2 regions of the Nocardioides palaemonis genome follow, and region 2 is predicted to be linked to the other one. Evidence: riboswitches for the same ligand, from Rfam matches in the RefSeq annotation. Region 2 holds a riboswitch; the other holds the start of a gene.

Region 1 (14,210 bases), 430 kb from region 2:
CCGCGAGCACGCACGGCGAGCCCGAGGGCACCGCCGGCATCCGGCCGCTGCACTGGCGCACCGGGAACGTGTCGTGCAGCGCCGCGAGGCACTTCTCGGCCGTCTTGCGCGAGGAGAACGGGCCGAGGTAGTCGGCATCGTCGTCGAGGACCCGGCGCACCAGCGAGAGCCGGGGCCAGGCCTCGCGGGTGAGCTTGACGAAGTGGACCTTCTCCGGGAAGCGGGAGCGTCGGTTGTAGCGCGGCTTGTGCTCGGCGATCAGCCGGAGCTCACGCACCTCGGCCTCGAGCGGGGTGGCGCACTCGATGCCGGTGACCGAGGTCGCGAGGCCGACCATCTCGCCCATCCGGGTCCGGGTCTCGGAGGCGGTGAAGTAGGTGCGCACGCGCGTGCGGAGGTCGCGCGAGGTGCCGATGTAGAGCACCCGGGACCGCTCGTCGCGGAAGAGGTAGACCCCCGGCGCGTGCGGCAGGCCCTCGGCGAGGTGGCGCTTGCGGCGCTGGGCCGTGGAGACGCGCGAGGAGAACGTCTGCAGCTCCTCGAGGGTGTGGACGCCGAGCCCGCCCAGGCGCTCCATCAGCCCGTGGAGGACGTCGACGGTCGCGCGCGCGTCGGAGAGCGCGCGGTGGTTGGGCGTGGTGCTCGCGTTGAACACCTTGGCCAGCGAGGAGAGCTTGCAGTTGGGGGCGTCGTCGCGGGTGATCACCCGACGCGCCAGCTTGGCCGTGTCGAGGACCTCGAAGCGCGGCCACGGGTGCCCCTGCTCGCGCGCGAAGTGCTGGAGGAACCCGACGTCGAAGGGCGCGTTGTGGGCGACCAGCACGCAGCCGGCGGCGAACTCGAGGAACGCGGGCAGGGCCGACTCGATGGGCGGCGCGTCGAGGACCATCGAGTTGGTGATCCCGGTCAGCACCGCGATGAACGCCGGGATCTCGGTGCCGGGGTCGACCAGGGTCTGGAACTCGCCGAGCACCTCGCCGCCGCGGACCTTGACCGCGCCGATCTCGGTGATCATCGACCCGGCCGCGGCCGAGCCGCCGGTCGTCTCGAGGTCGACGACGCAGAACGTGACGTCGCGCAGCGGACGGCCGAGCTCGTCGAACGTGCGCTGCGTCTCCCAGCGCGAACGCGGTCGTGCGGCGGTCTCGGTCGTGCCCATGGCGCCGACGGTAGACGTGGGATCCGACAGTGCCGTGGGGGACGCGCCCACTAGGCTTGCGGCGCCCGATCGAGACGACGACCAGGAGACACCGTGACCGACCAGACCGCCGACCTGCGCGTCCCCGCCGAGGGTGAGCGGTGGCGCTGTGCCGGTTGCGGCAACCTGACCCGCTTCGACGTCACCCGCACCCGACGCACCACCGAGTACTGGCACTTCGACCTCGCCGGTGACCACCGCGTCGAGGAGGAGGCCGTCCGCTCGGAGGTCGTCGAGTCGGTCGCGTGCCGCTGGTGCGGCCGCAGCGACGCCATCGAGGTCGTCGACCGCGCCTCCGCCGACACCGCGCACGACCCGGCCGCGGACTGACGGTGCCCACGTGACGGAGGTGGACCAGCTGCCCGAGCGGCTCCGGGTCCGGGTCGTGGCGCTGGTGGCGGCCGTGCTGCCCTCGGTCACGCCGCTCCCGCCGCAGCTGCGCAAGGTGGCCGGCTTCGCTCCCGCGCGACGGGCGCGCCTGGGCGGCCAGCCGATCCGGGACGCGCTCGCCGACGACGACTTCCGGCGCCACGCGGGCGTCCAGGTCGCGGCGGTGCCGGCGCGCGACGACGACCGGATCGACCTCGCCGCGCGCGCCTGGCTCGTCCGCGAGGACGGTTGGGAGGACGTCGTGGCGGCGGTCGCGGACGAGCTCGGGCACAGCGAGGACGCGGCCGAGGCGGGGTCCGCGGAGCTCGAGCGCCTCGAGGCCCGCGCCGCGGCGCTGCAGGCCGAGCTGGCCTCCGTGCGCGAGGACCACGCCAAGGCGCTGGAGGAGGCTCGGTCCGAGCACAAGGTGCTGCGGCAGCGCCTGGGCCGGGCCCGGGCCGACCTGCGGGCCGTCGAGGAGGAGCGCGACCACGCGGTCGCCGAGCGCGACCGGGCGGTCGCCGAGGCCGCCGCCGCGACCGCGCAGGCGGAGGCCGACGTCCGCCGCGCGCGCCAGCAGGCCGAGGACGCCGAGCGCGCGCTGACCACGGCGCGGCGTGAGGGACGTACGTCGCGCGACCAGGCCACCGTCCGCGCGCGCTACCTGCTCGACACGGTCCTCGAGGCGGCCGCGGGACTGCGGCGCGAGCTGGGCCTGCCGGCGGTGGAGGGTGCTCCCGGCGACGTCGTCGAGGCCGAGCTGTCCGGGGGAGCGGCGCCCACCTCGAGCGCGCCCGCGACGGCCGACACCCTCGAGCAGACGCTCTCGATGCCGCGCGCCCGGCTGCTGGTCGACGGCTACAACGTCAGCAAGCAGACGTGGGGCAGCGCCACCCTCGAGGCCCAGCGCAGCCGGCTGGTGACCGCCCTCGGGCCCCTGGTGGCACGGACCGGTGCCGAGACCACCGTCGTCTTCGACGCCGCGGCGTCGAGCGCCCGCACCGTCATGCCGGCGCCGCGGGGCGTGAAGGTCGCCTTCAGTCCCGAGGGGGTCATCGCCGACGACGTGATCCGCCAGCTGGTGGCCGCCGAGCCACGCGGTCGCGTCGTGGTCGTCGTCACCAGCGACCGGGCGCTCGCCGCCGACGTCACCCGTGAGGGCGCCCGGGTGGTCCCCTCGCCGGTCCTCGTGGGACTGCTGGGGTGAGCGGCCCCCGGACCCGGACGATCGCGGCGCTGGTGTCCTGGCGCTGGACCGCAATCGTCCTCGCCGGTGCCCTCGGGCTGCTGGCATCGCTCGTCCGGGTCGGCGGTGACTGGGACTGGCTGGTGGCGGTGGGGGACCACGTGCGCCGCACCGGAGAGGTCCCAGGCGCCGTGCCGTTCGCCGCCGCCGACACCGCCGGGTGGCACGACGTCCCTGTGCTCGCGCAGCTCGTCGCGTCGTGGTGGCACGGGCTCGGCGCGACCACCGCGGTGCTCGCCCACCTCGTCCTCGTCACGGTCGCACTGGTGGTGGCAGCGGGCGCCGCGCGGGCTCGAGGAGCCTCGGACGCGGCCGTCGCGTGGGCGCTGGTCGCGCTCGTCGCGGGCAGCCTCACCTCGCTGGGCCTGGTGCGCGCGCAGACGTTGTCCTTCGTCCCGTTCGCGCTCGTCCTCGCGATCCTCGCCCGCCAGCACGCGAGTCCGGACCGCCGGATCTGGTGGGTGGTCCCGGTCGTCGCGGTCTGGGGCAACCTGCACGGCGCCGCGCTGCTCGGGACGTGCGTCGTCGGCGCCTACCTCCTGGTCGACCGGCTCCGCCTCCGCCCCCTCGAGACGGTGGGCGTCGGGGTCTCGACCCTGCTGGCGCTGTGCGTGACCCCGCAGGGGTGGCACACCCCGACCTACTACCTCGAGGTGTTCGACAACGTCTCGGCGCAGCGCGGCGAGGGCCTGTGGGCCCGCCCCTCGCTGACCAGCCCGGTCGACCTGGTGATGCTGCTGGCGGCCCTCGCGCTCCTCGTCGCCGTCCTGCGCACCCGCCGTCCCGCGTGGGAGTACGTCGCGGTCGCCGGGCTGTGCCTCGCGACCGCCGACGCCGCCCGGCACGGCGTGTGGCTGCTGCTCCTGCTGACCGTCCTGGTCGCGCCCGACCGCTCCCGGACCGAGGACGCGCTCCCCGGAGTCGGTTCCCGTGCGGTCCTCGCGGGAGCACTGGCGGCGGTCGTGGCGCTGGTCGTGGCGCTGCCGGTGGCCGTAGTCCGCGGCGACGCCGTCCTCGGGGCCGACCCCGACGACGTCGCGGCGCTGGCCGCGGTCGCCGGGGACCGCGTCGTGCTCGCGCCGGCGCCCCTCTCCGAGGCGCTCGCCGTCGCGGGCGTCCGCCTGTGGGTCTCCAACCCGATCGACGCGTTCGCCCGCGACGACCAGGCGGCCTACCTCGACTTCCTCGAGGGACGCGACGGGGGCCGTCGCGCGATCCGGTCGTCGGACCTGGTCGTGACCCGTGGGGGCACCTCGCCCGACGACCTCGCCGCGTCGACCGACGGGCTCACGCCGGTGGACTGCCCGTCGGGGTGGTCCTGCTGGGTCGTCGACGACCCCGCGCCCGAGGCCTGAGCGGCCCGGTCGCGCAGGCGGGGCACCGCGGCGAGCACGGTGAGGGCGGCGGGTCCGGCGACGGGCGCGGCGAGCGCCATCGCCGCCGGCAGCGCCCAGCGCCGATCGGTGAGCGCACCCCAGACGAGCAGCGCGAGGGCGACGGGCAGCCGGAGTGCCAGCGGCCCGAAGGCCGCGGCGCCGACGACCTCGGTGCTCCGCTCGTGGCGGGTCAGGAAGTCGATCCAGTCGCCCCACGCGCCGGGAGCCACCGCGGCCGACACCGCGACCACCACGACGGTCCCCACGACGGACCAGGCGAGGCTGCGCCACTCCCGGCGCACCGCGTACCAGAGGGGTCCGAGGGCCGGCGTCAGCTTGGTCAGTGCCACGAAGGCCCACGCGGCCGCGGCACCGGGACGGGCGCCGGGACGGGCGGCGGCCACCACGACGAGCGCCATCAGCCAGAAGACGTTGCCGCTCAGGAGCTCGGGCGTGCAGCAGAGCACCAGCGGCACGGCGTAGCGCGGACCGAGCGGCCACAGCAGCCACACGAACGCCGCGAGCGCCGCGAGCGACCAGAGAGTCGCGAACACCGGCCACGGCAGCTGGGCGAGCGGCCACAGCGCCTGGACGAAGGCGGGGGAGTAGTTGTAGGCGTCGAGCTGGCCGGGCGCGAGGCGGTAGACCGCGTCGAGGGGTCCTTGCGCGGCCCGCCAGTAGGCGTGCGAGTCGATGCCGAACCTCATGTCGGTCATGACGTCGACGGCGAACGAGGTGAGCAGCAGCGCGTAGGCCCACACGACGACGAGGGGCAGCAGCCTGCGGGCCGTCGTCGAGGTGCTCACCTGCGGCACCCTATGCACGCCGCGTCACGGGCTGGCCGGTCGGGCGCGTCACGTGCGCGACACGCCGCGGCGCGACACGCCGGGACCCGCTGTCGGTGGGCCCTGCCACCTTTGCGGGCATGACGACACGGATCGATTGCGACACCTGCGTGGTGCGCGGACTGCACTGCCACGACTGCGTGGTGAGCGTCCTGCTCGGGCCGCCGCCCGAGCTGACGGTCGACGACGACGAGATGGCGGCGCTCGACGCGCTCGCCTCGGGCGGGCTGGTGCCGCCGCTGCGCCTGGTCGACCCCCGGAACGGGCCGGTCATCGAGTCGGCGTGAGGCCGGACGAGGGACGGAGGTCCCGAAGTGCGGAGAAGATTGGCGAGGCGCGGCACCGCCGTCTAGGCTGTCGCCCGACGTCCGTGACAGTGGGTCACCCGGCTCGCGCGGGCGTCGCGCCGAGTCGTCGCACCACGCCCCCGCACCACTGTGGTCGACGAGCCGGGGAACCACACTTCCCCCTGGGGTGAATCCCCTGCGAGGCGTGTCGCGCGAGCGGCACGAGGAGCAGGGGTAGGACAGTCGTGCCGAACCCGTCAGCTCACCCGGTAGGCGTACGACACCCGAGGAGTTCACCCGCTCGTGGCTCACCCCCGCAAGCGAGCTGGCGCGACCGCACTTGGTCTCACCGCGATCGCTGCCATCGCCTTCGTGCCTGCAACGCCCGCCCAGGCAGACCCCGACATCAAGACCGTCAAGGCTCGCGTCGACCGCCTCTACCACGAGGCCGAGGCCGCGCAGGAGCGGCTGCACGACGCCCGGCTCGACCTCGCCGACCTGCGCCAGGACCTCGCCGGCCTCAAGGCCGACCAGGCCCGGCAGGACGAGCGGCTCGACGCCGTGCGCGACCAGGTCTCCGACGCCGTCGTGCGCCAGCTCGAGGGTGAGGGCATCTCCACCGTCGGCCAGGTCGTCGTCTCCGAGGACCCGGGCTCGTTCCTCGACACCCTCTCCACGATGTCGTCGTTCAACGACCTGCAGTCCTCGCTGCTGTCCGACTACGACACCGAGCTGCAGGCCCTGGCGATCCGCCAGGAGGCCACCGACGACCGTGCCGACGAGATCGCCGACCTCACCGAGCAGCTGAGCTCGGAGAAGAGGACGGTCGACGACAAGCTGGCCGAGGCCAAGGACCTGCTCGCCGACCTCGAGGCGAAGGAGCGCGAGCGGCTGCTCGCCTCCCGCAGCGGGGTCTCCCGGATGCCGAGCTCGGTGCCCGCGTCGGGCCGCGCGGCCGCGGCCATCCAGTACGCGATGGCCCAGGTCGGGGACGCCTACGTCTACGGCGCGGCAGGCGAGAGCGCCTTCGACTGCAGCGGCCTGACCATGCGCGCCTGGGCCCAGGCCGGCGTGTCGCTGCCGCACTCGTCGTCGGCCCAGTACGGCTCCGGCCCGCACGTCGCCGCGAGCGACCTGCAGCCCGGCGACCTCGTCTTCTACTACAGCCCGATCAGCCACGTCGGCATGTACATCGGCAACGGCATGATCGTGCACGCCGCCAACCCCGGCGCGGGCGTCACGGTCTCGGGTCTCTACTCGATGCCGTACGTCGGCGCGGTCCGCCCTGGCTGACCTGCAGACCTCGAAGGCCGGCCGCCCACGCCTGTGGGTGGCCGGCCTTTCGTCGTGCGTGCTCCTGGCCGGTCTCGGGGCCGGTGCGGTGGTGCTCGGCCGAGACGGGCGCCACGACGTCCGCCCGGGGACGGTGGAGGCTCCCCGCGCCAGCCCGGCGGCGGCAGCGGCTGCGCTCGCCGACGTCGCGGCGGCCCTGCGCGACCGGGACACCGGTGCGCTCGTCGCGCTCGCGCCACCGGACGACGAGGCAGCACGCACCGCGCTCGAGGGTGTGGGACGCAACGTCCGCTCGCTCGCGGTCCGCGACGTCGCTGTGCGCTACGTCGACCAGGCCGGCACGGTGGCCGCCGACGGCTCCTGGACCGCGGTCGCCGAGGTGGACTGGCGCCTCGGCGACCAGGACGCCGCGACGTCGACGGCGGAGGTGCTGGTCGGCCTCGTGCCCGACGGGGCAGGCCTCGCCGTCTCCGGGTTCCTGGCGCCCGCGGGGGACCGGACGGCGCGGCTCCCGCTGTGGCTGCGCGGCCGGCTCTCCGTGGCCCGGTCCGGACGCGTCCTCGTGCTGGCCGACGGACCGCAGCGGGTGGCCGACACCGTCGCCCGTCGGGCCACCGTCGGCATCGGCGTGGTGCGGCGGGTGCTGCCGGACTGGACGGGCCCCGTCGTGGTCGAGGTGCCGGCGACGGCCGCCGACCTCGACGAGGCGCTCGGCGCCGCCCCCGGCACCTATGCCGGCATCGCGGCCGTGACCACCGCCGCCGGCAGCGGGACGGACGCGACAGCCCCGGTGCACGTCTTCGTCAACCCCGAGGTCACCTCGGGCCTGCGACGCGCCGGCGCCCAGGTCGTGATGAGCCACGAGCTGGTGCACGTGGCCACCGACGCGACCCGCACCCCGATGGAGACCTGGCTGCTGGAGGGCTTTGCCGACTGGGTCGCGCTGCGCGACGTGGACCTGCCGGACTCGACGACCCTGGGGCGTGCGATCCGCTCGGCGCGCGCCGACGGGGTGCCGGACCGGCTGCCGGCGGCGGCGGACTTCGACCCGCGGGCGAACGACCTCCAGGCACGCTACGAGCAGGCCTGGCTCGCGTGCCGCGTCGTGGCCGACGCGCTGGGGGAGCAGGGGCTCGTGCGGCTCTACGACGCCGCAGCAGGGGGCGAGCCGGTCGACCGGGCCCTGGCGCGCGCCGGGCTGCCGCTGCCGCGCCTCACCGCGCTCTGGCGCTCGGCGCTCGCCGACCTGGCCGGCTGATCCGGGCGGGTCTGCCGGCAGGCGGGTCGGCGGCGGGTCCGGGCAGCACGAAGGCCGGCACCGCGGGGCGGTGCCGGCCTGCGAGGGCGATCAGGTGGCTGGTGCTCAGACCTTGCTGCCAGCGCTGTTGAACAGGCTCTTGAGGTTGCCTCCGAGCAGGGTGACGGCGCCGATGATGACGATGGCGATCAGCGCGACCATCAGGCCGTACTCGACCGCGGTGGCGCCGCGCTCGTCGCGCCTGGCGCGGACGTCGTGGGCGAGCGCGATGAGCTGGACGTACAGGGTGTCGAGCATGCGGGGTCCTTCCGAGGACGGGTGGACGGGCGGACGGTGCGCGTGGACCGTCAGCGGCTGAAGACGCTGGCGGGGACCGAGAAGAGCGAGCTGGCCGAGCGGCCGAAGAGGGAGACGGCGCCGACGATCACCACGGCGATCAGGGCGACCATCAGGCCGTACTCGACGGCGGTGGCGCCGCGCTCGTCGTCGGTGCGCTCCGGCCGGGTGAGAGCCGCGGTCAGGTGGGCCGCGAGGTGGTGCAGGAACATGGGTTCACCTCTGGGGGGTGCCGGGTGGAATGCGAAGGGGCCGGCGCCGTGGAGACACGGCACCGGCCCCAGAGTCCGCAGGGATGCGGATCGGTCAGACGCTGCTGGCGGCGCTGTTGAAGAGGCTCTTCAGGTTGCCGCCCAGGAGGGTGACGGCGCCGATGATCACGATGGCGATCAGGGCGACCATCAGGCCGTACTCGACGGCGGTGGCGCCGCGCTCGTCGCGCTTGGCCTTGATGTCGTTGACGAGCATGATCGTCATGAACTGCAGCTTCTCAATCATGGTGTTCCCCTTGGAAGTAAGTCGTGTGCGATGAGTCCCGAGCCCACGAGGACCCGTCGGGGATTACTCTCCTCCGATCCGCGTCCCGTCGAATCGGGTGAACGGCCGCACCTGCGTAGTCCGTTGGGACTATCTGCGGACCACCCGCGGTGGCGCGGTGCCTGGGCCGTCCGGGGTCACCGGGTCAGGTGGCCCGACGCCACCCCGTCGAGCAGGCCCATCCGCATGGCTGTGACGAGTGCCTGGGCGCGGTTCGCGGCGCCCAGCTTCTGGTAGATGTGGGTGATGTGGGTCTTCGCGGTCGACTCGCTGAGGTAGAGCCGGCCGGCGATGTCGCTGGTGCCCAGGCCCTCGGCGAGGAGCCCGAGGACCTCCTCCTCGCGGCTGGAGAGACGGGGTGCCGCGGGCGCGGTCGCGCGCCGCATCATCGCCGCGCTGAGGCCGGCGCACAGGAACGTCCGGGGCGCGACGGCGGCGTGCTTGGCGGCGCTCACCACCTCGGACGACTTGCTGTCCTTGCCGACGAACGCCGACGCGCCGGCCTCCATCGCGGCGAAGATCTGGTCGTCGCCGGCGTGCATCGTGAGCACCACGACGCCCACCGTGTCGCTCTCGGCCCGCACCGCGCGGACGATCTCGAGCCCCTGGCCGTCCGGCAGCTGGAGGTCGGTCACCACGACGTCGGGGCGCAGGTCGCGGAACACCGCGAGCCCCTCGTGGACGCTGCCCGCCTGGCCGACGACGTGCATGGCGTCGTCGCGCTCGAACGCGCGCGCCAGTCCCTGTCGGATCAGCTCGTGGTCGTCGACCAGCATGACGGACGTGTTCATGGGCGGAGGCTCCCCTCTCGGGACGTGACTGCGTGGTGCTGGGTGGTCAGGTGGACGCGGGTGCCCCCGCCGTCGCGGTCGCCGACCTCGAGGGTGGCCCCGATGCCGGCCGCGCGCTCGGCCATGGTCTGCAGGCCCCAGTGGAGGTCGCGCGGCGCGGCGTTGCCGACGCCGTCGTCCTCGATGCACAGGTCGAGGGCCACACCGTCGGTGCGGAACGACACCCAGAGGTTCCGGGCGTCCGCGTGCCGCCGCACGTTGCTGATCGCCTCCTGCGCGATGCGCAGCAGCTCGCTCTCGGCGCGCGCGGACAGGGGCTTGCCGGCCTCGTCGAAGCTCAGGTGGACCTGCAGGTCCGTCCCGCTGCTCAGGTCACGCACGTGGTCGGCCAGGGCGCCGGACAGCCGGTGGTCGCTGAGCTGGTGGCGCAGGTCGAAGATCGAGTAGCGCAGCTCGCTGACGACGCGGGTGATCTCCTGGCGCAGCGAGGCCGCGAGCTCGCGGGTGAGCGGGTCGTCGGAGATCGACTCGATCTCGTCGACGACGTAGCCGAGGGCGACGATCTCCTGGGCGACCCCGTCGTGCATCTCGCGGGCGAGCCTGTTGCGCTCCTCCGACGTCGCCATCCGGCGGACCTCGTCGAAGAGCACCGCGGTGTCGATGCGCAGCGCGAAGTTGTCGGTCACCTCGGCGGCCTGCTCGGCGATCTCGTCGTTCCAGCGCAGCACGCCGGACAGGGCCACGAACCCGAGACCGCCGTCGGTGCCCTGGATGCCCAGCACCCGCACGCCCGGCGACCTCGCCTCCGCGCGCCTGCCGACCTGCTCGGCGAGGGAGCCGGCGTCACCGTAGGAGGAGACCTGCACCAGGCCCTCCGCAACGGATCCCGTGTAGACCGCGGACGCCGTGGCGCCCGTCCTGCGGCGCAGGTCCGTCTCGAGGTCGGCGGCGAGCTGGGCGGTGTCGAGGCCGACCTGGTGGCGCCGGGCGAGCCCGTGGAGCTGGGTGACGAGCTGGTGGGCGGCCCGGTACGGCGCCCGGCGCGCGTCCTCGTCACGGATCGAGCGCGACTGCCAGCTCGCCAGCAGGCCGGCGCCGAGCCCGGTCAGCACCCACGGGGCGGCGGCGATGAGCTCGGGCCGGGGGTCGGGGGTGGACGACCCGGCCACCGAGGCGAGCAGGCCGAGACCGCCCACGAACGCGGTGTTGACGACCGTCACGACGCCGTGCCGCACGCCGGCCACCACCGGCGGGACGGCGAGGTAGGCGTACAGCCCGGGCGAGGCACCGGCGCTCGCGAGCATGATCGCGGCCAGCAGCATCTCGGCCAGCGGCACCCACGCGGCGCGTGTCGTCGCACGCGACCAGTCGAGCACGGCGCTGCCGACGGCGACCACCGCCAGCGCCGCCAGCAGCGGCGCGGTGACGCCGGAGCGCCCGTCCGCCAGCACGATGCCCGAGGCGAGGGACAGGCCGAAGACGCGGATCGCCGTGGTCACCCGCCACGTGTAGAGCGACCCCCCGTAGGAGGGGGTCACGTCGGTGGCGCTGGAGCTGAACATCAGTCCCTATTTGAACGTGTCGGCGATCTGGATGGCGGCCGGACCCATGATCACGAGGAAGAGGCACGGGAGGATGAACAGCACGAGCGGGATCATCATCCGCACCGGCACCTGCTGGGCCTTCTCCTCGGCCCGCTGGCGGCGCTTCGTGCGCATCTCGCCGCTCTGGATCCGCAGGACCCGTCCGATCGGGATGCCGAGGCTGTCGGCCTGCACCATCGCCAGGCAGAAGGACTTCAGGTCGTCGAGCGACGTGCGCTCGGCCATCGCGCGCATCGCGTCGGTCCGGCCGACGCCGATGTTCATCTCCTGCAGCAGGCGGGCGAACTCCGCGGCCAGCGGGCCCTCGGTGTTGCGGGCCACGCGGTCGACCGCGGCGTCGAAGCCGAGGCCGGCCTCGACCGAGACCGTCAGGAGGTCGAGGGCGTCGGGCAGCGCGTTGCGCATCAGCTTCTCGCGCTTCTGCCCGGCGTTGTAGAGCAGCACGTTGGGCAGGACGTAGCCGAACGCGGCCACCAGCACCGTGGCGATCACGACCCGGGGGAACGGCCAGCCCATGCCGGCGATGTAGAGGAAGCCGAGGCCACCGAACGCGGCCAGGCCGAGGACCTTAAGGCCGATCAGCCGGTTCGCGTCCCAGCCGGGCGGGTTGCCGGCGACGTTGAGGCGGTACTCCAGCTTGTGGGCGGTGTCGGCGCGCACCAGCTTGCGGCCGGTCCCGACGAGCTGGTCGCCCAGCGGCCCGAGCACGCGCTCGGCGAAGGGCCGCTCGAGCTCGGTGCGCAGCATGTCGGGGGTGGTCTGGCTCATCGCCTGGATGGCGGCGATCGACCGGGCGACGCCGCGACGTTCCTTGCTGACCACGCCGATCATGGCCATGGACAGGACGAGTGCCGAGAAGATCAGCCCGGCTCCGATCCAGAGGATCACGTCACACCTCCACCGTGGCGAGCTTCGCCATCGCGAATGAACCAAGTCCCAGGAGGAACAGTGCCATGCCCAGGATGATGTAGCCCGGAACCGTCGTGTAGAGCAGGCGCACGTAGTCGGGGTTGGCGAACGTCATGTAGAAGAAGATCAGCGGCGGCAGGCCGGTCAGGATGTAGCCGGAGAGCCGTCCCTCGGCGCTGAGCGCCTTGACCTGGCGGCGCAGGTACTCGCGCTCGCGGAGCGTGTCGGCGACCGTGTGCAGGATCTCGGCCAGGTTGCCACCGACCTCGCGCTGGATGCGGATGGCCATGACGACCCAGCTGAAGTCGTCGCTCTCCATCCGCTCGCCGACGCCCTCGAGCGCCTCGGTGATGTCGACGCCGAGGCGCTGCTCGACGAGGGCGCGGCGCAGCTCGCCGGCCATCGGCTCGTGGCCCTCCTTGACGACGGTGTCGACCGCCTGGGGGAGCGACAGGCCGGCCTGGAGGCCGCCGGCCATCAGGCCGAGGGTCTGCGCGAGCTGGGCGTTGAACGCACTGAGGCGGCGACCGTGCTTGAACTTCAGGTAGAGCCACGGCAGCACCGCACCGAGGAGCAGGAACAGCAGGCTCATCCCCAGGCCGCCCATGAAGAAGCCGACCACCCCGGCCCCGAACGCGAAGCCGACGTGGACCAGCACCCACTCGGACGCGGTCAGCGGGGAGCCGGCGCCGGAGAGCCGCTGGGAGATGCGGGTCTCCATGTCCTGGGAGACGACGCGGTTGGCGATCGACACCGCCGAGCCCTTGAGGTCGCTCGAGGCCGACTTGCGCTGCTTCTTCGCGGCGGCGCCGGTGGTGCCGTTGAAGTACGCCTCGAGCTGCCGCACGGACTGCGACCGGTTGTCGCCGGCGCCGAGCAGCCCGATCGCGAGCAGCCCGAACATGCCGATCGCGAGCGCGCCGGCGCCGAGCAGCATGCCGGAGTCGCCGATCAGCGCCTTGCCGGAGGTGACGACGTCGGGGGCCTCGAAGCCGGGGCCGAGGGTGGCGAACGCGGTGTCGTGGTACTGGGTGCCGCCGGCGTCGACCACGACGTCGATGTTGGCGTCCTCGCCGCTGCCGTAGGGCGCCGTGAAGGTCACCAGCAGCTGCTGGTCGAGGGCCGCGGCCCGCTCGTTGAACACCGTCGTGAGGGCGGCGGGGTCGGCCGGGATGACCGAGCCGCCGGTCTCCGTGGCGACCGAGGCGAGCGCGTCGGCCGCCTCGCCCTGGACCAGCGAGACCACGTCGACGACCACGTCGGCGTTCGTGGCGTCGTTGGTGGCCACCTCGAGGGTCGTGGCGCTGCCGGTGTCGGCGCCGTCGGACAGCACGAGGAGGTTGCGCGAGCCCTCGCCGGTGAGGAGCTTCACGCCCTCCTCGATGCCGTCGTAGACACTGGTGCCGGGGGCGAGCGACAGCTTGCCGAGCGCCTCGCGGACGTCGCCGTGGTCGATGGTCGGCGCGACGGTCGTGGTGACCTTGCCGGCGAAGGCGACGAGACCGATGGCCACGTCGTCGGGTGCGCTGTCGAGGAAGGCGTTGATCGCGGTGGTCGCGGCATCGAACTTGCCCTGGCCGCGCATGCTCTTGCTCGCGTCGAGGACGATCACCGTGGACCGGTCGATGTCGCCGGCGTCGACGAGCTTGGCGGTGGACTCCACCGCGCCGCCGTTGAGCTCGACGTAGACCTGGTCCGGGTCCACCGTGGTGCCGTCGGGCACGCCGTCGGTCGACACCAGCAGGTTGACGGTGCCCCGGTCGGTCTCGACGTGGTCGATGGTGACCTCGTCGTCGGCCAGCGCGGGGGCGCCGGTCGCCAGCGCGAGCAGCGCCGCGGCGAGTGCGCCGGCCACGCCGCGGGTCGTTGGCCTCATCGGGTCCCGCCGACGGTGAACACGGCCGGGTTGAGGTGCACGCCGTGGTCGGCCAGCCGCTCGAGGAAGCGCGGTCGCAGGCCGGTCGACTCGAGGCCGCCCTTGAACTTGCCCTGCTCGTTCATGCCGGCGGCGTAGTCGAACAGGAACACGTCCTGGGTGGTGACGATGTCGCCCTCCATGCCGACGATCTCGGTGATCGCGGTGATCCGGCGGGTGCCGTCCTTGAGACGGGTCTGCTGGATGATCAGGTCGACCGCGCTGGCCACCTGCTCGCGGATCGCC
Region 2 (14,210 bases):
GGCACCATCCGGAAGACCGCCATCTGCGCGAGCGTCTCCGGGTTGCCGTCCTGCGACGACGCGACGTAGTCGGTGACCGTCTGGCGGATCGACGTGTCGGGCACGAACGCGCCGTACCACTTGGTGCGTGGTCGCTCGGCGATCGTCGCCAGCGCCTCGCGGACCTTGCCGGTGGCCTCGGTGAAGGGGCGCCACACCTGGTCCTGCGGCCCCTCGTAGACGCCCCAGAGCCGGCCCGCGAGCGGGTTGGTCGGGTTCTGGGAGTGGGCGCGCACCGGCGCGGTCCACACCGGCTGGGAGGCCCGGGCCCGGACCTGGGCGGCGGGTGCGAGTGGCGCGACCTCGCGGTCGGGCGCGACGGCCGTGGCAGGGGAGACGGCCGTCGTCGCCGCGACCGCGGTCGGGGTCACCAGCAGTGCGGCCGAGGCCAGGACGCGGACGAGCGGTGCGAGGTGCATGGTCGTTCCATCGTCCGTGAGCCCGCGCGGGGCCGCAGGCGTTTCGGGGATTTCGCTGCGAGCGACAGGATGGCCCCGTGACCACCGAGTCGTACGAGACGCTGGCCCGCCTGCTGGACGAGCGCCACACCTGCCGCCAGTTCCGTCCCGACCCGGTGCCGGACGACGTGGTGGAGCGGTTGCTCGCGACCGCGCAGCGCACCCCGTCGTGGTGCAACACCCAGCCGTGGCGGGTCGACGTCGTCAGCGGACCGGCCACCGGCCGGTTCCGAGCCGCGCTCGCCGAGCACGTGATGTCGCAGCCGCAGCAGCCGGACTTCCCGTTCCCGCCGACCTACGCGGGTGCCTACCGCCACCGTCGCCGGGAGTGCGGCCACCAGCTCTACGACAGCGTTGGGATCGCCAAGGACGACACCACACGTCGCCTCGAGCAGACCCTGCGCAACTTCGAGTTCTTCGACGCACCCCACGTCGCGATCGTCACCACCGAGGCCGACCTCGGCGTCTACGGCGCGATCGACTGCGGGCTCTGGCTGCAGACGTTCCTGCTCGGCGCCCAGGCGCTCGGCCTCGCCGCCGCGCCGCAGGCCGCGCTCGCGGCGTACCCCTCGCTGGTGCGCGAGCACCTCGGTCTTCCCGACCACCGGCTGGTCGTCTTCGGGGTGTCCTTCGGGTACGCCGACGAGCAGCACCCGGTCAACGGCTTCCGCACCTCACGCGCGGCCCTCGAGGACGCGGTGGCCTGGCACCGCGACTGACCCGGGTCAGACCTCGCGCGCGGCGCCCGGCACGAGGCCGGCGTCCGGGTGCAGCACCGCGGCGAGCGCCTCGACACCGTCGACCAGGCGCGGACCCGGCCGGGCGAACTGCCCGTCGGCGTCGACCGCCCACACCGGCACGTCGGGGAAGTGGTGGCGTACGCCCGCCGCCATCTCGGCGCTGGCGTCGAGCCCGAAGCCGCAGGGCGCGACCACGACGACGTCAGGGGCGGAGGCACGCGCCTGCTCCCAGGTGGTGCGCCCGGAACGGGCGCCGGCGGTGCCGAGGGCCGGCTCGCCGCCCGCGCGGACGACCATCTCCGGGATCCAGTGGCCGGGGGTGAACGGCGGGTCGGTCCACTCCAGCACCAGCACGCGCGGTCGCTCGCGGCCGGCGACGCGCGCCTCGACCGCCGCGAGCCGGTCCTCCAGTGACGCGACGAGGTCGGCCGCCTGCCGCTCACGTCCGGTCAGCCGGCCGATCTCGGTGACCGAGGCCAGCACGTCGGCCAGCGTGTGCGGGTCGAGGGTCGCGACGTCGGCGCGGCAGCCGAGGTGCGCCAGCGCGTCGTCGACGGTGTCCACGTCGACCGCGCAGACCGCGCACAGGTCCTGGGTCACGACGAGGTCGGCGTCGAGGTCGGCCAGCGCCCCGGCGTCGAGTCGGTAGAGGTCCTCGCCCGCGTTCATCGCGGCGGCGACGAAGTCGTCGATCTCCTTCGGCGTCAGTCCCTCCGGCATGGCCGACGTCGACACCACCTGCCGTTCCCGCGCGGCCGGCGGGTGGTCGCACTCGAAGGTGACGCCCACGACCTCGTCGCCCGCGCCGACGGCGAAGAGGATCTCGGTGGCCGACGGGATCAGGGAGACGATGCGCACTCCGCGAGCCTAGGCGCGAGGGCTGCGGGGTGCACGAACGGTCAGCGGGTCGTCAGCAGCCTGATGCTGACGGTGCCTGCCGTACCGGCGGCGGGCGTCGCCAGGGCGACCGGCCCGACCAGCGTGAACACCGAGGTGGCCGAGAGCTCCGTGCCGGAGAGCGCGACGAACCCGTTGTCGCTGCAGCCCAGCGGACCGGAGGGGTCCGGTCCGCAGAAGTAGGGGTGCAGCGGGCCGGCCTCCACCCGCCATGACTCGGCAGGGTCGAGGTCGCGCGTGGTCGCGTCGAGCCGGACGCCGTTGCCGGTGGCGAGGGAGTAGACCCGGGTGCCCGAGCCGTCGAGCGTCAGGTCGACCGCGGCGCCGTCGGGCACCAGGTCGGCGGCGCGGACGCCCGTGCGAACACGGACGGTCGTGGTCGTGGACCCGCCGATCGCGGAGGTCACGGTCGAGAGCTCCGACGGGCCGGTCGTCGGCGCGACGAACCCGGCCCCGCTGGGGTCGAGGTCCGTGAGCAGCGGGGTGGCGGTCCTGCCCCAGCGGTCGAGCCGGCTCAGGCGGTTGACGAGAGGCACACCTGCCTGGTGCTCGACGTAGACGTAGTCGTCGACCGTCGCAGGGAAGGTGAGCACCACCTCGCGTGCCGCCTTGCGCGGCGCGGAGAGAGTCACCGGCGCGCCGTCGGGGTCGACCGCGACCTCGACCGCGCTCGCCGCGGTCGCGCGGTGTCCGGACCGCAGCCGGACGAGCGAGGTGCCTCGGCGGACCTCGTCGCAGCCGATGCCGCCGAGGTCGTCGGCCACCTGCACGTCGTGGCCGGTGCGCAGCAGGAGCGGGCCGCCGAAGGCGGAGCAGGAGGAGCCGCGGGCCTGGTAGACGAGCTGCTCGGTGCGGCCGGTGTCCACGGTCACGCGCTCACCCGCGCCGATGCGGACGGCGCCGAGGTCGATGTAGCCACGGCGCTCCTTCGGCGTGCGGACGGCGGCCCCGTCGACCGGCAGCCGGTGCACGCGAGCCTTGACGAGGGTCACCACCTGCACCTGGTGGCGCTGGACGCCGACGTGAAACGCGTAGGTCCCGGTGCGCGGCAGCCGGAACAGGGCGCTGTCGTCCCACGGGGACCTCAGGCGGGTGCCCGAGCGGAGGAGGCGCGTCCGTGCCGGGCGCACGCCGTCGAGGGTGACCAGGTCGCCCCGGTGGCCGCGGAAGCGCACCACGCCCTTGCGGCCCTTCGGGACGACGACGGCCTTGTCGCCGTACTCGACGAGTCGGACGACGGTGGTGCGCGGTGCAGCGGTGGCCGTGATTGCAGTGGCGACCGGGGTGGTCGCGGTCAGCGGCGCGAGGAGCACGGCTGCCACCGCGGTGGCGGTGACCAGTGATGACCTGCTGCCAGCCATGCGTGTCCCTTCCAGTGGCAGGATCCCACAGGTGAGCGACTGCGTCTTCTGCCGGATCGTCGCCGGCGACCTGCCCGGGCACGTCGTGCTCGAGACCGACGACCTGGTGGCGTTCCTCGACACCCGGCCGGTGTTCAAGGGCCACGTCCTGCTGGTGCCGCGTGAGCACGTCGAGACGCTGCCGGACCTCCCGGCCGAGCTGCGCGACGGCTTCCTCGAGGCCGCGCAGCGGCTGGCGGTCGCCGTCAAGGACGGCCTCGGCGCGCAGGGCTCGTTCGTGGCGATCAACAACACCGTCAGCCAGTCGGTGCCCCACCTCCACCTCCACGTCGTGCCGCGCACCAAGGGCGACGGCCTGCGCGGCTTCTTCTGGCCCCGCACGAAGTACGCCGACGGCGAGCCCGAGGCGTACGCCGAGAGGCTCCGCGCCGCGCTCGCCTGAGGGACGCTCAGCCCCGGGACCCGACGGCGTCGGGGTCGTCGTCGTGGGACGCCGGGACGGGTGCGGCCGCGACCGGGGCGAGGTCGAGCGCCCCGCGGAAGGTCCACGGCCGCTCGCGACGCTGCAGCGGGTTGCCGGTCGCGACCGCCGCGATGACGAACGCCGCGGTGCCGACCGCGAAGCCCGCGAGCACGTCGGCGACGTAGTGCCAGCCGAGGTAGACGGTGGCCAGGACGGTGAGCGCCAGGAACGTCCACGCCGCGACCCGGACGGCGCGAGGCAGGCGCATGACCTCGGTCATCAGGCAGATCGTCACCATGACCGCGACGTGCAGCGACGCGAAGGCGGCGATGGTCTGCACGGCATGGGTGTCCCAGGGGCCGGAGAGCACCTGCACCCGGTCGGCGAGCAGCGCGTCGCGCACCGAGGTGTTGGGCGTGTGGGGGAGCGAGGCGAACCACTCGGGCCGGGCGTACGTCGGCCCGAGCGACGGGACGGCGTAGTAGAGGGCGGCCCCCAGCATCCAGTCGACCGAGATCGCGGTGACGTACCACGCGCCGGCGGTCGAGCGCCGCGTCCAGACCAGGGCGATCGCCAGGCTGGCCGGGACGAGCCCGATCCAGATCAGGTAGACGGCGGCGCACACCCAGTTGGCCACGCCCGTGCCGAGGACGTGGTGCAGGACGACCGCCGGGTCGTGCCCGAGCCACATCGCGTGGTCGAACCGGGCGAGCGCGGGATCGGCGAGCCGGTCGGTGACGAACGGGACGTAGCTCTTGAGGTTGCGGAACGCGACGTAGGCGACGTACCAGGTGAGCAGCCCGCTGACCGTGAACGCGAGCTGGTCACGCGTCCACCGCTCGCGGGCGACCGTCAGCAGGGACGGTCGGCCGTCCGGCCCCGGGCGCCGGCGCAGCAGCGCCCACCGCGCAAGGACGTCGAGCAGGATCGCCGAGCCGACGATCGTCGGCAGCCGGAACCACGTCGGCAGCGACGCCCCGTCCGGGTCGCGCACCGGCAGGTGGTGCGTCCACGCCACCAGCAGCGCCGCGACCGCCATGAGGGCCGCGACGACCGCGGCGGCCCGGAACTCACGCCTCCCCATCCCGGCACCGTACCCACTCCGGCGGGTGGGTAGCCTCGGCGACGTCCTCAACACCCCCAGAACTCAGGAGTCCAGATGGGTCGTTTCGACGGGCGCGTCGCCGTCATCACCGGAGCAGCGCGGGGCATCGGCTTCGGCATCGCGCAGCGGTTCGCGAGCGAGGGCGCGTCGATCGCGGTCCTCGACCTCGACGAGGCCGCCGCCCAGGACGCCGCGGGCCGCCTCGAGCTCAGCGACGGCGCCCGCGCCGTCGGGATCGCCTGCGACGTCGTCGACGCCGCCGCCGCGGAGGCCGCGGTCCAGCGCGTCGTCGACGAGCTGGGCGGCATCCACGTCCTGGTCAACAACGCCGGGATCACGCGCGACAACCTGCTGTTCAAGATGACCGAGGACGACTGGGACCTGGTCATGAACGTCCACCTCAAGGGCGTGTTCAACATGACCAAGGCCGCGCAGTCGCGGTTCGTGGAGCAGAAGTACGGCAAGATCCTCAACCTCTCCAGCGTCTCCGCGCTGGGCAACCGCGGCCAGGCCAACTACTCCGCGGCCAAGATGGGCATCCAGGGCCTCACCCGCACCCTCGGCATCGAGCTCGGCCCGTTCGGCATCACCGCCAACGCGATCGCGCCCGGCTTCATCGCCACCGAGATGACCGACGCCACCGCGCGCCGGCTGAAGATGGAGCCCGAGGAGCTGCAGCGGCTCAACGCCGAGGCCACGCCGGTGCGCCGCGTCGGCCAGCCCGAGGACATCGCCGCCGCGGCGGCGTTCCTGTGCAGCGACGAGGCCTCCTTCGTCACCGGTCAGACGCTCTACGTCGACGGCGGCCGCAAGCTCGGCTGAGACGAACCTCACGGCCCCGGACCCGCGACCACGCGGGTCCGGGGCCGTCGTCGTGCCGGGGCCGGTTTTGCGGCGGTCGGGCCCGTGTGCCAGCGTGGTGGGCCGTCGAGGATCCCCAGGCCGGCTCGGGCCCGCCTGCTGGCGTCGACCGCACGACAACTGAACCGTCCCGGACTACGCCGAGTCCTGCCCGGCCGGGACGCACCCCCGAGAACACCGAGGGCAGGAGTGGGGGACCCACAGGTTCCACTGCCGGCGCGCACGCGACTGCGTGTGCCGTCGGCTCGGGGCGCAGCCACCTCGGTGGCGGAGCACCTTCCAGCTCCAGCCCGACAGCTCACCTCACAGGCGTGGGAAAGGACACCTCCATGCCTGCGACTTCTCGCACGGCGCGAGCCTGCGCGCTCGCCCTCGCCGGCGCCGGGCTCGGCGCCTCGATGCTCGCCGCCCCGGCGGCCACCGCGGCCGGCGGCTCGCCGACCGGCAGCACCACCACGAGCACCACCAGCACCGGCGCCACCGCCGTCGCGAAGCAGACCGCCAAGGAGCGCAAGCGCAAGCAGGCGCGACGGGCGGCCCGGCGGGTCAACGACCGGGTGCTCGGCGCGCGGGACACCGCGATGCGCCAGCGCGGCGACTGGTACGCCTACGGCGCCAGCGGCCCGGGCTCCTTCGACTGCTCCGGCCTCGTCTACTACAGCTATCGCCGCGCCGGGTTCCCCGTCCCGCGGACCTCGGCCGCCCAGGCGGGGTTCACCCGTCGCGTCGCGAAGCAGGACATGCGCGCCGGCGACCTGATGTTCTTCTACGGCAGCGGCGGGGTCTACCACGCGGCGATCTTCCTGCGCTGGTCGCACGGCCACGCCGTGATGCTGCACGCGCCGGGCTCGGGCCAGCGGGTCCAGGTCGCGGTGCCGTGGACGTCCCAGTGGTTCGGCGGCACGCTGCGCCGACGCTGAGACGCTTGTCGCACTCCTCTACTGTGTGGCGCGCCTTCCCCCGCGGGGGAGGCGCGCCCGCACACTTGCTGCTGAGCACCACCCCCGTCCGATCGGAGTCACCCGTGCGTCACCGCCTCACCGTGTCCGTCGCCGCGCTCGCCGCGGCCTCGCTGCTGCTCGCCGGGTGTGGCGGGGGCAGCGACGACGAGGCCCCGGATGACCCCGCGTCCTCCGAGCCCACGACGTCGCAGGCGTCGGCGCCGCCGGAGCCCGTCTACTGGCCGCTGACCGGCCTCGAGCGCAAGGGCAAGGCCCCGAAGCACCCCGTGATCGTGACCAAGGTCGACAACACCTCCTCCAGCGCGCCGCAGGTCGGCCTCGGGTCGGCCGACCTGGTCGTGGAGGAGCTCGTCGAGGGCGGCTACACCCGCCTGGCGGCCTTCTACTACTCCAAGGTCCCGGCCGACATCGGCCCGGTCCGCTCGATGCGGGCCAGCGACATCGGCATCGTGCCCCAGGGTGCGACCGTCGTGACCAGCGGCGCCGCGCAGGTGACCATCAACCGGATCAACGGTGCCGGCATCCCGTGGATCACCGAGGGTGCGGCCGGCGTCTACCGCGACAACACGCGCTCGGCGCCCTACAACCTCTTCGCCCACCTCGCCGACATCTCCAAGCGCCTCAAGGCCGACGACGAGCCGCCGGCGTACCTGCCGTGGGGCACCGAGGCCGACCTGCCCAAGGGCGGCAAGGCCAGCAGCCTCACCGCCGACTTCGGTGCGCACACCACGTCGTGGCAGTTCCAGAACGGCCGCTACGTCAACACCGACTCCTACGCCGCGCAGGGCGACCAGTTCCCGGCGACGTCGGTGCTGGTGCTCCGGGTCAAGGTGGGCGACGCGGGCTACAAGGACCCCGCCGGCTACCCCGTCCCGGAGACCAAGTTCGAGGGCACCGGCACCGCGCTGCTGTTCCACGGCGGGCGCGTGGTCCGGGGCACCTGGTCCAAGGACGGCCTGACCGGCCAGATCGAGCTCAGCACGAAGAAGGGCGAGCTCACCGTCCCGGCCGGTCACACCTGGGTCGAGCTCGTGCCGGCCGTCAACGGCGACGTCACGTTCACGAAGTAGCCGGCGCGGCACCGGGCTCCCGGGGGCCGCGACCGGCCTCCAGGAGCTCGCGCAGCCCGGTCAGCACCGCCTCGATCGCCCGCTCCGCGCGGTCCGCGGCCGACGCCGCGTCGTCACTGGCCGCGACGGCTCCGCCGGCCGCCGACAGGGCGCCGAAGAAGATCCGGGCGAAGGTGGCCAGCATCGCGTCGTCGAGGTCCCAGGTGTCCGAGTCGAGCACCGACCGGACGATCTCGTCCACCACGGCGTAGGTCGACGTCTCCTCGCGCTCGCGGAACCGCTCGTGCCCGAGCACCGCGGGGCCGTCGGCGACGACGAGCTGGCGGTAGCCCGGCTCGCGCACCACGTCGAGGAAGGCGCGGAGCCCGGCCGCGGCCCCCGTCCACGGGTCGCCGGGCGCCGCGGCGGCCTGGCGCACGGCCACCGCCGCACGCTCCTCCACCCGGTCGAGGGCGGCCTCGAAGATCGCCTGCTTGCCGCTGAAGTGGTGGTAGAGCGCCCCCTTGGTGACGTCGGCGCCGGCCACGATCGCGTCCAGGGAGGTGGCCGCGTAGCCGTGCTCGACGAACAGCGCCTCCGCGGCGTCGACGAGCGAGGTCCTCGTCGCCGACGACCCCTGCCCCCGTACGTCCATCGGCCCACCCTAGGTGACCTGCGTCACCCCGGCACCCGACGAGGGCAGGGGCGGGTGTCAGCGACGCAGCTCGCAGCTCTTCAGCTGCTCGCCGCGCAGGCAGCGGTCCCGGCCGCGCTTGCCGTCGAGCCGGTCCTTGCCCGGGCCGCCGTCGAGCACGTCGGCCCCGCCGTCGCTGCCGATGAGCACGTCGGCCCCGCCGCCGCCGAAGGCGCGGACGGTGGGCTTCATCAGCCACTTCACGGCGAACCGCTCGGGGAGCTTGCCGCCGGTGAACCGGATCGTCCCGCGCCCGTCGTTGCCCTCGACGAGGAACTCCTCGGTGCCGGTGAGCTTGGCGAACCGCTTGCCACCGACGTCGACGCGACGCTTCGGCACCGAGATCGCCACGTCGTAGGTGACCTTGCCGGAGACGTATGAGTCGAGGGTCAGGTTGTCGCGGCCGGCGCCGCCGGCGACCGTCATGGCCTTCCGCGCCGGCGTGCCCCGCCCGATCGAGGCGCGGAGGGTGTCGTCGCCGGACCCGCCGCGCGCCGAGACTCCCGGCCCCGCGCTCAGGTAGTCGTCACCGGCGCCGCCGGCGAGGCTGGTGCCGGCGGCGTCCTTCGAGGACGCGAGGTAGTCGTCGCCCTCGTCCCCGGCCAGCACGTCCGCGCCGAGCCCGCCGTCGAGCGAGTCCTCGCCCGGACCGCCCGACACGCGGTCGTCGCCGGCCACGCGCCGCGGGTTGGTGCGGTTGAGCCAGGTCGGCGACGCGTCGCCGTCGAGCAGGTCGTCGCCCTCGCCGCCGGTGATGACGTCGTCACCACCCCCGCCGAGGATCTGGTCGTCGGCGGGTCCGCCGGTGAGCACGTCGTCGAACGGGCTGCCGGTCACGCCGGTGTACTTCCCGGCCGGCGTGGGCGCGAAGGTGTCGGTGCCCTCGCCGGTGGCGGTGAGGGCACCGAGGTCGACCGTCACCGGGCCGGGGGCGTTGGCGTAGGACACGGTGTCGGTGTTGACGAAGTCGCCGTACCAGATGTCGTCGGGGCCGAGGTCGAAGCCGAGGTCGACGTAGTCGTCGCCCGGACCCGGCTCCACCAGGTCGCCGGCGTAGTCGTCGTCGGCCTCGTAGTCGGTGAGGCCGCCGAAGAGCCGGTCGTCCCCGGCTCCACCGATGATGTGGTCGCTGCCGTCGAGGCCGCAGATGACGTCGTTGCCGCCCAGGCCGTCGATCCGGTCCCAGCCGTCGGTGCCGACGATCACGTCGTCGCCCTCCGTGCCGAGCGTCCACGGGGCGGGGTAGCCGGTCGGCTCCGACGCCACGATGGTGGCGGTCAGTCCGTCGCAGGTCGGCGCCGCGGCCGTGGACGGTGCAGCGGGGGCGATGGTGAGCGCCCAGGTCGTGGCCAGCGCGAGTGCGGCGGCCCGGGTCGTCGTACGCATGGTGTTCTCTCCTCCGAGATCGTGTGTCGGGGAGGGGACGTCCCACCGCGGTGGAAAGTTGCGTCACGTCCCACTCCTCGGGGTGCGACGCGGGATGTGTGGGCGCGGGCGACGTGCCATGGTGGACCGCATGCAGCCAGCCGCCGGACTCCTGCTCCTGGCTGCGCCCGCGCTGCAGGACCCCAACTTCGCCGACACCGTCGTGCTGCTCCTCGACGTCAACGAGGAGGGTGCCCTCGGCGTGGTGCTCAACCGGCCCTCGCAGGTGCTGGTCGCCGACGTGCTCGAGCCCTGGCGCGACGTCGTCGCGGAGCCGGAGGTGCTCTTCCGTGGTGGCCCGGTCGGTCTCGACGGGGCGCTCGCGGTGGGTCGGCTGCGCGACGTGCGCGACGCTCCGGTGGGCTGGCGCCCGGTCCGCGGGCTGCTCGGCATGATCGACCTCGACACCCCCACCGAGCTCGTCGACGGCTCGCTGTCCGCGATGCGGGTCTTCGCCGGCTACGCCGGGTGGGGCGCCCACCAGCTCGAGGGCGAGGTGGAGCGCGGCGACTGGTACGTCGTCGACTGCGACCTCGACGACGCGTTCGTGGTGGACACCACCGACCTGTGGCGCTCGGTGATGCGACGCCAGCCCGGCAGCCTCGCCTGGCACCTCAACCGCCCGGTCGACCCCGACCTGAACTGACCGGGCAGGATCTCCCTGACAACTTTTCTCCGGCGGCGTGCGTCTGTCCTGCGCGGGCACGAGCGTGTCCGCTGACCGAGGACGGGGGCACAAGGGTGCGACGACGAGGATGGCGGGGGCCGGCAGCGCTGCTGGCAGGGGTGACGGTGGCAGCCGGGCTGGCGGTCACGACCGCTGGGTCCGCGGGGGCCGCGACGGACGCGAAGCCGCAGCGGTGCGCCGACGTCGTGCAGGTGTGGGCCGGAGGCGGGCCGTCGTTCGCCCTCCACGACGCGGCCTCCCTGCTGCCCGGGTCGCCCGCGGTGCGGACCGTCGAGGTCGGAGGGACGAAGTCGGACCTGACGGCCGCCCGGTTCCGGCAGCTCGAACGGCGCGGGCTGGAGGCGCCGTACCTCGCCGGCTACCAGCGGCGAGCCCGCACGATGGTGGCCCGGTTGCGGACGCTCTCGCGCACCTGCCCCGACTCCCTGCTCGTCGTCGGGGGCTACTCCGACGGGGCGGTCGCGGCCCGGAAGGCCCTGCGGTCGCTCTCGGTGAAGCGCGACGCGCGCACCGTGCGGAGGGTGGGCGCGGTCCTGCTCTTCGGTGACCCGTTCAGCCGTGAGAAGGAGGGCGAGCAGGTCGGCGGCAGCGGTGTCCGCGGGGTGCTGGTCGGCGACGGACCGCAGCTGCGGGTGCCGCACTGGTCGATCCGCGCAGGACTGGTGCGGTCGTGGTGCGCGAGCGCCGACCCGGTGTGCCGCCCGTCGAGGGGCGCCGCCGACGTGGCCGGTCACCTCCAGTACGACCAGGACGACCTGGACGACTTCCGCTCACAGGACCCGGGCACCACCCTGTCGCGTGCGCTGGACGAGCTCCCGACCGCGCGCACGGTGAGCGCGCCGTACGCGGTCGCGCCGGGCAGCACGCGCGTCCGGGTCCGTGCCACCGGCCTGTTCGGGGCGTGGTCCGCGCCTCGGATCGCCTCCGCCGACCGGCTCCCGAAGGGCCTGCGCCTGCGGAAGGGCCGGCTGACCGGCACCCTCCCCGAGGGCCGGCACGTCGCGGTGCTCCGCGTGCGGTCGACGCGTGTCGCACCGGCGCTCACCCGCCGGGTGAAGGTGCGGTTCGACGTCCGCCAGCAGGCGGCCCCGGCAGGAACGACCCTGGTGACCGCCGGCCTCGACGGACGCCCGGCCGACGGACCGTCCAGCGACGTGCACGTGGCCGCCGACGGGCGGACCGTCGTCTTCGCGTCGCGCGCGACCAACCTCGTCGACACCGACGTCTCGGGCGCGCTGCGCGAGGCCTCCTCGACGGTGGCCTACGCGTGGGACGCGGCGACCGGTCGCGCCGAGGTCGTCGGCGTCGGGCCCGGGGGCGACGTCCTGGGTGACGCCGTGCCGCTGGACGTCTCCGCCGACGGTCGCGTGGTGCTCCTGCGCGCGGGCGGCGCTCTCTACGTGCGCGACCGGCAGGCCGCCACCACGACGCTCGTCCCGGTCCCGGGGTTCTCGCCGAGCAGCGGCGTCCGGCTCCCGGCCTCGCTCGCCGGCGACGGCTCCTTCGTCGACGTGGGGATCCGCACCCCGGCCGTGTGGCGCTGGAACAGGCTGGAAGGCACGACGCAGACCTTCCCCGTCGACACCGACTTCACGGCGTCGTCGCCCGACGGCGCGGTCGCGGCCCTCGGTGGAGGCTTCGGCCGCGAGGTCTACCTGCGTGACCTGGCGACCGGCGTGTCCGGCCCGGTGGTCCCGCAGTCGGCCAACGCCGGCATCTTCTGGGCCGAGCTCAGCGCCGGTGGTCGCACCCTCGCGGCCTCGGTCGACGTCATCGACCTGACCCGCGGGTCGATGGTCGTCGACATCGCCCGCTCGACCGTCCTCGACCGGGGCATGCAGTTCGTCCCGGGCGTGAGCGCCGACGGCGTCTGGTACACCGGCGACAGCCGGAGGTGGCAGCTGCAGGTGACGCGGACCGACGGCACGGCGAGCCGGGACGCGTTCGTCCGTGCACCCCGCGACGGCGCGGGTCGGCGTACCGCCCCGGGGGCGGCCGCGCTGAGCGGTGACGGGGGAGTGCTGGCCTACACCTCCGACGCGGTCGACCTGCTTCCGGGCGTACGGCCGGAGGACAGCCAGGTCTACCTGTGGCAGGTCCCACGCTGACGGCACCGCGATGACGTGTCCGATGGGCTCATGACGGACCGGCCGGTTAGGCTTGTCCATCATGAGCACCATCGGATTCTCCCCGGGCAGCCAGACGGTCGAAGAGCGTCAGACGGTCCCGACCGATGAGGGCGACCACGAGCGGTTCTCCCACTACGTCCCCAAGGACAAGCTCACCGAGGCGATGGTCATGGGCACCCCCGTGATCGCCCTGTGCGGCAAGGTGTGGGTCCCCTCGCGCGCGCCGGAGAAGTTCCCGGTGTGCCCGGACTGCAAGGAGATCTGGGAGTCGATGAAGCCGGGGGACGACGGCAACGACGGCTCGGGTCCCGAGGCGTGACGGGGCGCCCCGAGGCGCCGCTGCCCCCCGCGTGGCCCGACCGGGCCGCCTGGGGCACCGCGCCCTCCCTCCGCGCCTGGCAGCAGGCGGCGATGGACCTCTACCAGTCGCGCCAGCCGCAGGACTTCCTCGCCGTGGCGACGCCCGGCGCCGGCAAGACGACGTTCGCGCTGACCGTCGCCGCCGACCTGCTCAGCCGTCGCGTCGTCGACCGGATCACGGTCGTCGCGCCCACCGAGCACCTCAAGACCCAGTGGGCCGAGGCGGCCGCCCGCGCCGGGATCCCGATCGACCCGACGTACTCCGCCGGCAAGGGCAGGACGTCCGACGACTACGTCGGCATCGCCGTCACCTACGCCGGCGTCGCGGTCAACCCGCTGGCCATGCGGATCCGCACCGAGCGGTTCAAGACGCTGGTCATCCTCGACGAGATCCACCACGCCGGTGACGCGCTGTCGTGGGGTGAGGGCGTGCGGGAGTCGTTCGACCCGGCCACCCGCCGACTGGCGCTCACCGGCACGCCGTTCCGCTCCGACATCAACCCGATCCCGTTCGTGAGCTATGCGCCCGGCGACGACGGCGTACCGGTCTCGTCGGCCGACTTCACCTACGGCTACGCCCATGCGTTGTCCGACCACGTCGTGCGCCCGGTGCTCTTCATGGCGTACTCGGGGGAGATGCAGTGGCGCACCCGCGCCGGCGACGAGGTCGTCGCCCGGCTCGGCGAACCGCTCACCAAGGACATGCACGCCCAGGCGCTCCGCACCGCGCTCGACCCCCGCGGGTCGTGGATCCCGGCCGTGCTGGAGGCCGCCGACCGCCGCCTGTCGGAGGTACGCCGCCACGTCCCCGATGCCGGAGGGCTGGTGATCGCCGGCGACCAGGAGACCGCCCGGGCCTACGCGGCGATCCTCAAGAAGGTCTCGGGGGAGTCGCCGACGGTCGTGCTGTCGGACGAGAAGGGCTCGTCGAAGAAGATCGAGAAGTTCACCGCGTCCGAGGACCGCTGGATGGTCGCCG

The links. A riboswitch is a leader RNA that binds a small molecule or an ion and turns the genes downstream of it on or off. The one in region 2 is predicted to bind cyclic di-AMP.
Region 1: another riboswitch for cyclic di-AMP. It lies ahead of KDN32_RS23260 (C40 family peptidase); the one in region 2 lies ahead of KDN32_RS05090 (C40 family peptidase).

The regions. Positions count from the first base shown of each region.
Region 1 is NZ_JAGVQR010000001.1:1,482,941-1,497,150, forward strand. Features, by position in the region: gene KDN32_RS07240 (DEDD exonuclease domain-containing protein) at 1-1,159, opposite strand, end outside; gene KDN32_RS07245 (hypothetical protein) at 1,253-1,528, shown strand; gene KDN32_RS23255 (NYN domain-containing protein) at 1,539-2,774, shown strand; gene KDN32_RS07255 (glycosyltransferase 87 family protein) at 3,985-4,995, opposite strand; gene KDN32_RS07260 (hypothetical protein) at 5,115-5,321, shown strand; cyclic di-AMP (ydaO/yuaA leader) riboswitch at 5,447-5,612, shown strand; gene KDN32_RS23260 (C40 family peptidase) at 5,694-6,614, shown strand; gene KDN32_RS07270 (hypothetical protein) at 6,673-7,872, shown strand; gene KDN32_RS07275 (Flp family type IVb pilin) at 7,978-8,169, opposite strand; gene KDN32_RS07280 (Flp family type IVb pilin) at 8,220-8,420, opposite strand; gene KDN32_RS07285 (Flp family type IVb pilin) at 8,515-8,706, opposite strand; gene KDN32_RS07290 (response regulator transcription factor) at 8,883-9,536, opposite strand; gene KDN32_RS07295 (sensor histidine kinase) at 9,533-11,098, opposite strand; gene KDN32_RS23265 (type II secretion system F family protein) at 11,105-12,028, opposite strand; gene KDN32_RS07305 (type II secretion system F family protein) at 12,030-13,925, opposite strand; gene KDN32_RS07310 (TadA family conjugal transfer-associated ATPase) at 13,922-14,210, opposite strand, start outside.
Region 2 is NZ_JAGVQR010000001.1:1,048,608-1,062,817, forward strand. Features, by position in the region: gene KDN32_RS05055 (glycoside hydrolase family 6 protein) at 1-458, opposite strand, end outside; gene KDN32_RS05060 (nitroreductase) at 536-1,216, shown strand; gene KDN32_RS05065 (cobalamin-binding protein) at 1,223-2,095, opposite strand; gene KDN32_RS05070 (hypothetical protein) at 2,137-3,495, opposite strand; gene KDN32_RS05075 (HIT family protein) at 3,527-3,937, shown strand; gene KDN32_RS05080 (phosphatase PAP2 family protein) at 3,945-5,042, opposite strand; gene KDN32_RS05085 (SDR family NAD(P)-dependent oxidoreductase) at 5,118-5,885, shown strand; cyclic di-AMP (ydaO/yuaA leader) riboswitch at 6,090-6,251, shown strand; gene KDN32_RS05090 (C40 family peptidase) at 6,254-6,844, shown strand; gene KDN32_RS05095 (DUF3048 domain-containing protein) at 6,949-7,956, shown strand; gene KDN32_RS05100 (TetR/AcrR family transcriptional regulator) at 7,946-8,590, opposite strand; gene KDN32_RS05105 (calcium-binding protein) at 8,648-10,015, opposite strand; gene KDN32_RS05110 (YqgE/AlgH family protein) at 10,146-10,700, shown strand; gene KDN32_RS05115 (cutinase family protein) at 10,847-12,850, shown strand; gene KDN32_RS05120 (DUF3039 domain-containing protein) at 12,912-13,190, shown strand; gene KDN32_RS05125 (DEAD/DEAH box helicase) at 13,187-14,210, shown strand, end outside.